DNA from 4 places in the Streptomyces sp. NPDC000983 genome. Region 3 is predicted to be linked to each of the others. Evidence: riboswitches for the same ligand, from Rfam matches in the RefSeq annotation. Region 3 holds a riboswitch; each other region holds the start of a gene.
What was found. A riboswitch is a leader RNA that binds a small molecule or an ion and turns the genes downstream of it on or off. The one in region 3 is predicted to bind cobalamin.
Positions count from the first base shown of each region.

Region 1: it holds a riboswitch for cobalamin, as region 3 does, so the genes downstream of both, ABT296_RS23155 (SCO2321 family membrane protein) here and ABT296_RS04910 (ribonucleoside-diphosphate reductase subunit alpha) in region 3, are expected to answer to the same signal.
Region 2: it holds a riboswitch for cobalamin, as region 3 does, so the genes downstream of both, ABT296_RS34665 (ABC transporter substrate-binding protein) here and ABT296_RS04910 (ribonucleoside-diphosphate reductase subunit alpha) in region 3, are expected to answer to the same signal.
Region 4: it holds a riboswitch for cobalamin, as region 3 does, so the genes downstream of both, ABT296_RS20955 (cobalamin biosynthesis protein) here and ABT296_RS04910 (ribonucleoside-diphosphate reductase subunit alpha) in region 3, are expected to answer to the same signal.

Region 1 is NZ_JBEPBM010000020.1:76,785-78,974, forward strand. It holds gene ABT296_RS23155 (SCO2321 family membrane protein) at 1-823, opposite strand, end outside; cobalamin riboswitch at 899-1,079, opposite strand; gene ABT296_RS23160 (phosphotransferase) at 1,117-1,779, shown strand; gene ABT296_RS23165 (Strvi_7410 family MBL fold metallo-hydrolase) at 1,932-2,190, opposite strand, start outside.
Region 2 is NZ_JBEPBM010000053.1:14,162-16,351, reverse strand. It holds gene ABT296_RS34670 (FecCD family ABC transporter permease) at 1-238, opposite strand, end outside; gene ABT296_RS34665 (ABC transporter substrate-binding protein) at 235-1,269, opposite strand; cobalamin riboswitch at 1,324-1,500, opposite strand; gene ABT296_RS34660 (hypothetical protein) at 1,635-1,943, shown strand; gene ABT296_RS34655 (effector-associated constant component EACC1) at 2,074-2,190, shown strand, end outside.
Region 3 is NZ_JBEPBM010000003.1:190,122-192,311, forward strand. It holds gene mctP (monocarboxylate uptake permease MctP) at 1-690, shown strand, start outside; cobalamin riboswitch at 948-1,087, shown strand; gene ABT296_RS04910 (ribonucleoside-diphosphate reductase subunit alpha) at 1,212-2,190, shown strand, end outside.
Region 4 is NZ_JBEPBM010000017.1:107,178-109,367, forward strand. It holds gene ABT296_RS20950 (cobyric acid synthase) at 1-309, opposite strand, end outside; gene ABT296_RS20955 (cobalamin biosynthesis protein) at 306-1,247, opposite strand; cobalamin riboswitch at 1,373-1,512, opposite strand; gene ABT296_RS20960 (hypothetical protein) at 1,756-1,977, opposite strand; gene ABT296_RS20965 (inorganic phosphate transporter) at 2,005-2,190, opposite strand, start outside.

The DNA.
Region 1 (2,190 bases), on a different contig from region 3:
CCTCGGCGCCGGGCAGCACCGACATCAGGTGACCGTCCTTCGCCATCGCCCCGGCCAGGTAGGAGGCGCCGTTCGCGGCGGACCGGTCGGGGTCGGAGTCCTCGGCGGTGGCGCAGGTGAGGTCGGTGTCGCCCGCGGCCTTCGCCGACACCATGCTCAGGCCCTTCATGCCGACCACGGCCGCCGCCGTCGCGTCCGCGTTGGCGGCCAGCTCGCCCTTCTTGTCCGGCTGGTAGGCGAAGGCGCCGCCGTCCTCGCAGGACAGGGCCAGCCCGCGCAGCGCGTCGTACGGCGACCTGCCGTCCTTCACCACGGTCTCGGGGTCCTCGCCCACGGCGCTCAGGGCGCCGACGACGATCGCGGTCGAGTTGGCGTCGCTGGCGCCGCCGGGCGTGTAGCCCCAGCCGCCGTCCTTGTTCTGCACGCTCTTGAGCCAGGTGACCGCCTTGACGGCGTCCTTCCTGTGGTCGCCGTCCCCGGCCAGGGACAGGGCCTGTGCGGCGGCGGCGGTGCTGTTGGTGTCGACCATCAGCTTCGCGTCGCAGTCCTTGGCGGGCTCGGCGCGGAAGGCCGCGAAGGCCCCGTTCGCGCACTGCTGCCCGAGCAGCCAGTCGACGGCCTTCTCGGCGGGCGTCACATCCGACCGGTACTGGGCGAGCAGCGCCAGCGACTGGCGCCAGACGCCGTCGTACGTCGGGTCGGTGGTGCCGTACAGGCCGGACGGTATCGCCACGGACGGCGACGGGGACGCGGCCAGGGCGGGCGTGGCCAGGCCGATCACGGCGGTGGCGGCCAGGACCGCGGCGCTGCGGCGGACGTTCATGATCGGCGGGTGCCTCTCCCTGAAGGGAGCCGGGCAGCACGGGACGACCCCGGGCGGCTCGGCTCCGCAGACCTCGACGGTGCCAGCGCACCGGCGGGTCGCCGGCGCGCGTGAGCCGTTCACGTGCCGTACGGAGCAGTCCGGCTCGCAGCCAGAGGCTGCTCACGGTTGCGGGTCAGCGCCGGATTTGCACCGGCTTCCCCCCGTACGGGTGTAGTGACGACGGCGCCACTCTACCGGCCCGTAAACAAACACCTGAGGGGAGGCTGCGCGCGGGGGACGGGTTCCCCGCCATGGGGATCTCGGGGAACCCGGGCCGACTGATCGGTTCGGGGCGCGCGTCGGACGTGTACGAGCTCGGCGAGGGGTGGGTCCTGCGCCGGGACCGCGAGGAGTACGGCGACGGGGTCGCGGAGGCCGCCCTGCTGGGGCGCCTGCACGCCCTCGGCCACCCCGTGCCCCGGGTGCGCCCCGCCGACTGCACCCGCACCGAGCTGGTGATGGAGCGCCTGCACGGGCCGACGATGCTGGAGGCATTCTGCGCGGGGCGCATCGGTCCGCGGGAGGCCGGCGAGACCCTGGCCCGGCTGCTGCGGCGGCTGCACGCGCTGCCCGGCCGGGTGATCCACCTGGACCTCCACCCGGACAACGTCCTGCTCACCGCCGACGGCCCCCACGACATCGACCGGACCAACGCCGAGGAGGGCGAACCCGCCCTGGACCGGGGCATGTCGGCGCTGATCCTCGCCCAGGTCGCCGTCGTCGACGCACAGCTCTCCGAGCCGGTACGCGCGACACCCGCCGCGCTCCTCGCGGACCCCTCGGACCTCACCGGGCGGGCTCTGGGCGAGGCCCGTCGCCGACGTGCCGCCAACCCCACCATGACGGCGCGGGAGGTCGAAGCGCTGGGCGAGGCCGAGCAGTTGGTGCGCTCCTTCACGGACGGGGAGCGCTGACCGGAGTCGGACAGCGGGCAGCGCGATCGGACTCGGCCCGAAACCGGGAGCGCTGCCCTGAGCCGGGCCGAAACCGGGAGCGCTGCCCTGAGCCGGGCCGCGACCTGGAGCGCTGCCCGGTCTCAACCCGCGACCTGGAGCGCTGCCCGGTCTCACACCGCCACGTACGTCACCGGGTCGCTGCCCGTGACCGCTTCCGCGCGGCCCAGCTTCACCAGTCGGCGCAGGTGGGACTCGGCCTCCGACACCGCGATGTTCCGGGAGCCGTAAGGGATCTGCTCCCAGGGCCGGTTCCACTCCATGCGCTCGGCGAGCCGCCAGGGGGTGAGGGGTTCGGCCAGCAGGGCGAGCAGGCCGGTGAGGCGCTCCTCGTGGTGGTCGAGCAACTCCCGTACGCGCGCGGGCGCGTCG
Region 2 (2,190 bases), on a different contig from region 3:
ACACCGCGAGCCCCGCCCCGCAGACGGCGGCGAGCAGGGTCCGCGGCATCCGCAGGTTCCACACGATGCCGTCCCTCAGCGGCGCCAACGTGCTCTCCCCCAGGCCGAGATGGGCCGCGACGGCGGCCCACACATCGCCGGTGGAGATGTCGGCGGGGCCGATGGTCACGGCCACGGCGACCGAGGCGAGCAGGGCGGCCAGACCGCCGCCGGTCAACAGCAGGGTACGGGAACTCACTTGACGAGCCCGAAGTCCCGCAGACCGGCCGCCACCTGCTCGATGCCCTCGATCGTGCGGATGGAGGGGTTCATCGACTGCCCGCTCAGCAGCACGTACCGCTGCTCCTTCACGGCGGTGAGGTTGCGGGTGGCGGGGTTGGTCTCCAGGAAGCGGATCTTGGCCTCGGCGGTCTCGGCGGTCTGCTGCCTGCGGGTCAGGTCGCCGATGACGATGACGTCGGGGTCGCGGTCGGCGACGGTCTCCCAGCCGATCTGGGGCCACTCCTCGTGCGTGTCGTCGAAGGCGTTGCGCGCGCCGACGGCTCGGGTGATGGCGCCGGGGGCGCCGCAGCAGCCGGCGAGGTAGGGCGACTGGGAGTTGGCGAACCAGTACATGAGGGTGACGTCCGAGGCGTCCAGTCCGGCGGTGGCCGTGCGCACCCGCTTCTCCAGCGAGGCGACCAGCTTCTCGCCGCGTTCGTCGACGCCGAACACGCGCGCGAGGTCACGGATCTCGCCGTACACGGTGTCCAGGGTGAGGGGTTCGCTGCGCGAGCCGTCGCCGCCGCTGTCGTTGTCCTTGCCGGCCGCGCAGTCGGAGGGCGAGACGTAGGTGGGCACGCCCAGTTCCTCGAACTGCTCGCGGGAGGCGACGCCGCCCTTGCCGAGGGTGGAGACGAACGAGGCGGTGACGAGGTCGGGTTCGGCGTCCAGGACCTTCTCGAAGGAGGGGTTGTTGTCGGCGAGGCGCGGTACGGAGGCGTTGGCCGGGCCCAGGCCCTTCATGACCGGGTCGGTCCAGGTGGCCGTGCCGGCCATGCGGTCGGCGAGGCCGAGGGAGAGCAGGATCTCGGTGGTGCCCTGGTTGAGGGAGACGGCCCGCTTGGGCGCGGACTTCAGGGTGGCCTCGTGACCGCAGTTGTCGAGGGTGACCGGGTAACCGGCGGCGGTCTCCTGGGCCTTGGTGTCGTCCCCGGTCGAGGATCCGCAACCGGTGAACAGCAGGGCGGACGCGAGGAGAAGGACGGGGGTGGTGCGGTGCATGGGCATGCCTCGGGGGTCGGGGCTCGTACGCGGAGCCTGGCCTACGGAGTCCCTCCGCGCCGGGGCGCGAAGGTGCCAGCAGGTCTTCGGACTCGGGTTCGTCCGGTCGGGGCGCCTTCCCGGTCTCCCAGTGGCGTCGTGCCCCGCCCGTCCCCCTCACCGCTGCGCGTCAGTTCCGGATTCGCACCGGATTCCCTGGCCTCAAGGTGTGGCTCGACTGGCTCCAGGAGGCTATCAAGCCCGCCGTACGGTCAGGGCGTGCGGTCGGTCACTCAGGCTCCCTCGGTCCGTGCCGTGCCCCGAGTGGCGTGCCCTGCACGGAAGTAGCAGCCTGGAGAGAGGGGTGTTCTCCGACACTGCCACTCAAGGAGATGGCCGTGACTGCCACCGAGTACGACACCAAGACGGACACCGCGTTCTTCCGCGAGATCACGCAGGTGTTCAGGAACCACCCTGAAGCCGCGAAGAAGTACGCCCTGGCGAGCCTGGCACTGGAGAAGATGCTGGGCATCGACACCAGCCGGAAGATCGCGGTCTCCACCCGTGAGGGCGACCGGGTCATCACGGAGTTCCACGACCGGGACAAGCAGCCCCCCGTGATCCGGGCCCAGATCTGCCTCAAGTACGAGCTGCGCGGGCAGGAGCTGAAGTGCGTGCACTGGATGGAGGCCCCGGAGTGACCACTGCGGCACCGGGCCATGGCATTTGATGGCATTCCCGCTCGTTCCCTTCATTCCGCGTGTTTCCCTCCGCTGATCGTCCCTAGGCTTTGGCGGCATTCCGGCGTCGTCCGGAGGGGGAGGGAAACACATGCGCATCACCATCGCCGTGGGCGACGAACACGCCCTTGACCAGGCGCAGTTGCGTTCGCTGTACGACTGGCTCAGGGCGGACCGCTCGGTGCGGCGCACGGCGACCGTGACGATG
Region 3 (2,190 bases):
GGGTTCATGGCGATCGCGGCCGGGGTGAAGGTGGACAACGGCCAACTGGCGATCCCGCAGCTGTTCGAGAACATGTTCCCGGCCTGGTTCGCGGGCGTGGCCTTCGCGGCGATCGGCATCGGCGCGCTGGTGCCAGCGGCGATCATGTCGATCGCGGCCGCCAACCTCTTCACCCGCAACATCTACAAGGACTTCCTCAAGCCCGACGCCACGCCGGCGCAGGAGACCAAGGTCTCCAAGATCGTGTCGCTGCTGGTGAAGGTGGGCGCCCTGGTCTTCGTGCTGACGATGGACAAGACGGTCGCCATCAACTTCCAGCTGCTGGGCGGCATCTGGATCCTGCAGACCTTCCCGGCCCTGGTGGGCGGCCTGTTCACCCGCTGGTTCCACCGCTGGGCGCTGCTGGGCGGCTGGGCGGTCGGCATGCTCTACGGCACGGTGGCGGCGTACGGCGTGGCCTCGCCCACGCAGGCCCACTTCGGCGGCTCCTCGAAGGAGATCCCCGGCATCGGCGAGATCGGGTACATCGGGCTCACGGCCTTCGTGCTCAACCTGGCCGTCACGGTGGTCCTGACCTTCGTGCTGCGGGCGGCGAAGGCCCCGGAGGGCGTCGACGAGACGAGCCCCGGGGACTACACCGCGGACGCGGGCGACCCGGGTGTGCAGAAGGACCTGGCCCCGCTGCACTGAGCGTTGCCGCCACGACGGGCCGCCGGACAGCACGCGCTGTGCGGCGGCCCGTCGTCGTACGTACCCACGCGCCGTACGGCGGCGGCCCGTCGCCGTACCCACGCCCCACGCCCCACGCCCCGTGCCCCGTGCCCCGTGCCCCAACCGGAACCCCGTGCCGGAGCATCGCGGGTTCACTCTCCTCATCTGTCAGTTGACGCTCTGAAGCCAGGGCGACACAACATCTGGGGGTACCACCGCGCCCCGGCACAAGATGTATGCTCGTGCTCGCTGCCGCCGCAGGGGAATCCGGTGTGAATCCGGAACTGTCCCGCAACGGTGTACCTGTGCATGTCCGTTCCCCGAACAGACCTGCACAGGAGTCAGTCCGAGGACCTGCCGACAGCGCGCCCGGCCATCCGGCCGGTGCGCTTTCGACGTCCGGGCCTCGTGGAATGGGCCGGTGGACGCGACGCCCCGTGCGCTCGTGAGCCGCCCCCTGCCCTCCGCAGAGCCCTGTGCCGAGCGAGGGAGAGCCCCACGTGACCATCGCGCCAGCCGATCCGGCTTCAGCCGACCTGGTTCAGACCGACGGTCCCGGTACCGCGCTGCTGCGGACCCTGACCGAGCTGACCGCCGACCTCCCCGACGCCGACCCCGGCCGGGTCGCCGCCGCGGCGCTGCGCGGCCGTTCGGCCCGGGCCGACGAGGCGGAGCTGCGCGAACTGGCCACGGAGGCCGCGGCCGGCCTCATCTCCGAGGACCCGGCGTACAGCAGGCTCGCCGCCCGGCTGCTCACCCTCTCCGTCGCCGCCGAGGCCGCCTCGCAGGGCGTCACCTCCTTCACCGGGTCCGTCGCCGTCGGGCACCGGGAGGGGCTCATCGCCGACCGGACCGCCGAGTTCGTGCGGATCCACGGCGCCCGCCTGGACGCGCTGATCGACACCGGGGCCGACGACCGCTTCGGCTACTTCGGACTGCGCACCCTGCACAGCCGGTACCTGCTGCGCCACCCCATCACCCGCCGGGTCGTGGAGACGCCCCAGCACTTCATGCTCCGGGTCGCCGCCGGTCTCGCCGAGGACGACTCCGTCCGCTCCCTCGACGAGGTCGCAGCGCTCTACCGCCTGATGAGCCGCCTGGACTACCTGCCCTCCTCCCCCACCCTGTTCAACTCCGGCACCCGGCACCCCCAGATGTCGTCCTGCTACCTGCTGGACTCCCCGCTGGACGAGCTGGACTCCATCTACGACCGCTACCACCAGGTCGCCCGCCTCTCCAAGCACGCCGGCGGCATCGGCCTCGCCTACTCCCGCATCCGTTCGCGCGGTTCGCTCATCCGCGGCACCAACGGCCACTCCAACGGCATCGTGCCGTTCCTCAAGACCCTCGACGCCTCGGTCGCCGCCGTGAACCAGGGCGGCCGGCGCAAGGGAGCGGCCGCGGTCTACCTGGAGACCTGGCACTCCGACATCGAGGAGTTCCTGGAGCTGCGGGACAACACCGGCGAGGACGCCCGCC
Region 4 (2,190 bases), on a different contig from region 3:
GCGCGCGCTCAGCTCGCCCACCGGCTTGCCCATCAGGACGACCTGACTGCTCTGCTCCCCGCCCGGCTTCAGCAGCACGGGGTTCATCAGCGCGGTCGGCTCGATCCGGCAGGCCTGCGCCTGCATGGCCTGCGCCCGCCCGATCTCGGCGCCCTCGCGGGTCACGAAGGAGTTGAGCGACATGTTCTGCGCCTTGAACGGCGCCACCTTCACGCCCTGGCGCACCAGCCAGCGGCAGATCCCCGCGGTGACCACGCTCTTGCCGGCGTCGGAGGTCGTCCCGGCCACCAGCAGCCCGCCCCCGCTCATGACCTGACCCCCTTCACCGCGGCGCGCGCGGCGACGCAGACGCCCAGCGCCAGCCACCCCACCCCCCGGGACAGCCGTACCGCCCGTTCGATGTCCCTGACGTCCACGGCACGTCCCTCCCCGTTCAGCACCGGCCGGTGCTCGATCCGTCCGCCGTACGACAGGGTCCCGCCCAGCCGCACCCCCAGCGCGCCCGCGAACGACGCCTCCACGGGCCCGGCGTTGGGGCTCGGGTGCTTGCCCGCGTCGGCCCGCCAGGCGCGTGCCGCACCCCGGGGATTCCCCCCGGCGACGGTGGCCAGGACCGCGGTGAGCCGCGCCCCCGGCCATCCCGCGACGTCGTCGAGGCGGGCCGAGGCCCAGCCGTAGCGCCGGTGGCGGGGCGACTTGTGGCCGACCATCGCGTCGAGGGTGTTCACGGCCCGGAAGCCGAGCAGGCCCGGCACTCCGCCGACGGCACCCCACACCAGTGCCCCCACCACCGCGTCGGAGGTGTTCTCGGCGACCGACTCCACGACCGCCCGCGCGATCCCGTCGGCGTCCAGCGCCTGCGGGTCCCGTCCGCACAGATGCGGCAGCCGCGCCCGCGCGGCCTCGACGTCGCCCGCCTCCAGGGCGCGCCCGACGCCCCGGGCCTCCCGGGCGAGCGAGGTGCCCCCGACGACGGACCAGGTGGCGACGGCGGTCAGCGCGACGGAGGCGGCGGGGGAGCGGCGGGCCGCCGAGGCGGCCAGCGTGCCCACGGCCACGGCGCCGCCCACGCAGACGGCGGTGTGCAGCGCGCCCCGGCCCCGGTCGTCCCGCCACAGCCGCCGTTCCACGGCGGCGGCGGCGCGCCCGAACACGGCGACCGGATGCCCGCGGCGCGGATCGCCGAGGAGCAGGTCGCCCAGGAGGCCGGTGGCGGCGCCGTACGCGAAGACGCGATCGGCCCGCATCGGCTCAGCCGGCCGTGCGGTCGTTCGGAACCCGGGCGTCGTGCCGGGCGGAGAACCGGTCCTTGCACCTCAAGGGGCAGCCGCGCATGGCGATATGTCCTCACTCAGGGTGTCCACGCCCTGGCTCGACTGGATCGGCGGTGAGAGTTCCTGGCTCCCGGGGGCTACTACCCCGGTGACAGTGGCGGGACCGCGCCGGAGTCGCACCGGCTTCCTCTCCTGCCGCCGTAAATGGCTCGGGCAGTCCACCACGGGTCCCGAAGGGCCGTCAACTTGCCTTTGACCTGCGAGGGGAGAGTGTGCTGAGGCCCACATCGGGCCGGACGGGGCGGGGTTGACGGCTGTGCCCACCGAGGCCCGACCCGCGCCACGGCACGCACACACGCACCCGGACCACGCCGGCACGCAGGCACGTAACCCACCCCGGCCCGCCGCGCGCAAAGACCCGCCCCGCGGGTACGGCGCCGGACGCCGTACCCGCGGGGCGGGTGGAGGAACGTGGGCCGGGTCAGGCCACGATCAGGTAGATCCCGTAGGCCACCGCCGCCGCGCACGCGGCGAAGCAGGCGTACGCGCCCGTGACCGCGAGGGCCGCGGAGCCGCCCTGTTCCGCCGCCCGCTCGCGGCGGGACAGGCCCGAGATGCCGAGGGTGAACAGGGCCACCAGCGCCACGGTGACCACGAGGCTGACGCCGAAGACGGAGCCGAGAGCCGCCCAGTCGATCTTCATGATGCTTCTTCCTTAACCGGGTGGGGGTCAGACGGCGGCCTGCGAGGACGCAGGCTCGCCGGCCGGGGCCGGGATGGTCGTCGCGAGGTCCTCGGTCACCGTGCCGGCCGGCGGCGGGGTCACCGCGGCCATGGCCTGGGTCACGACGCCCGCGGGCTCCTCGGTCTCGTTGACGTTGGTGTGGTCGACGACCTCGCGCCGCGAGATCTTCCA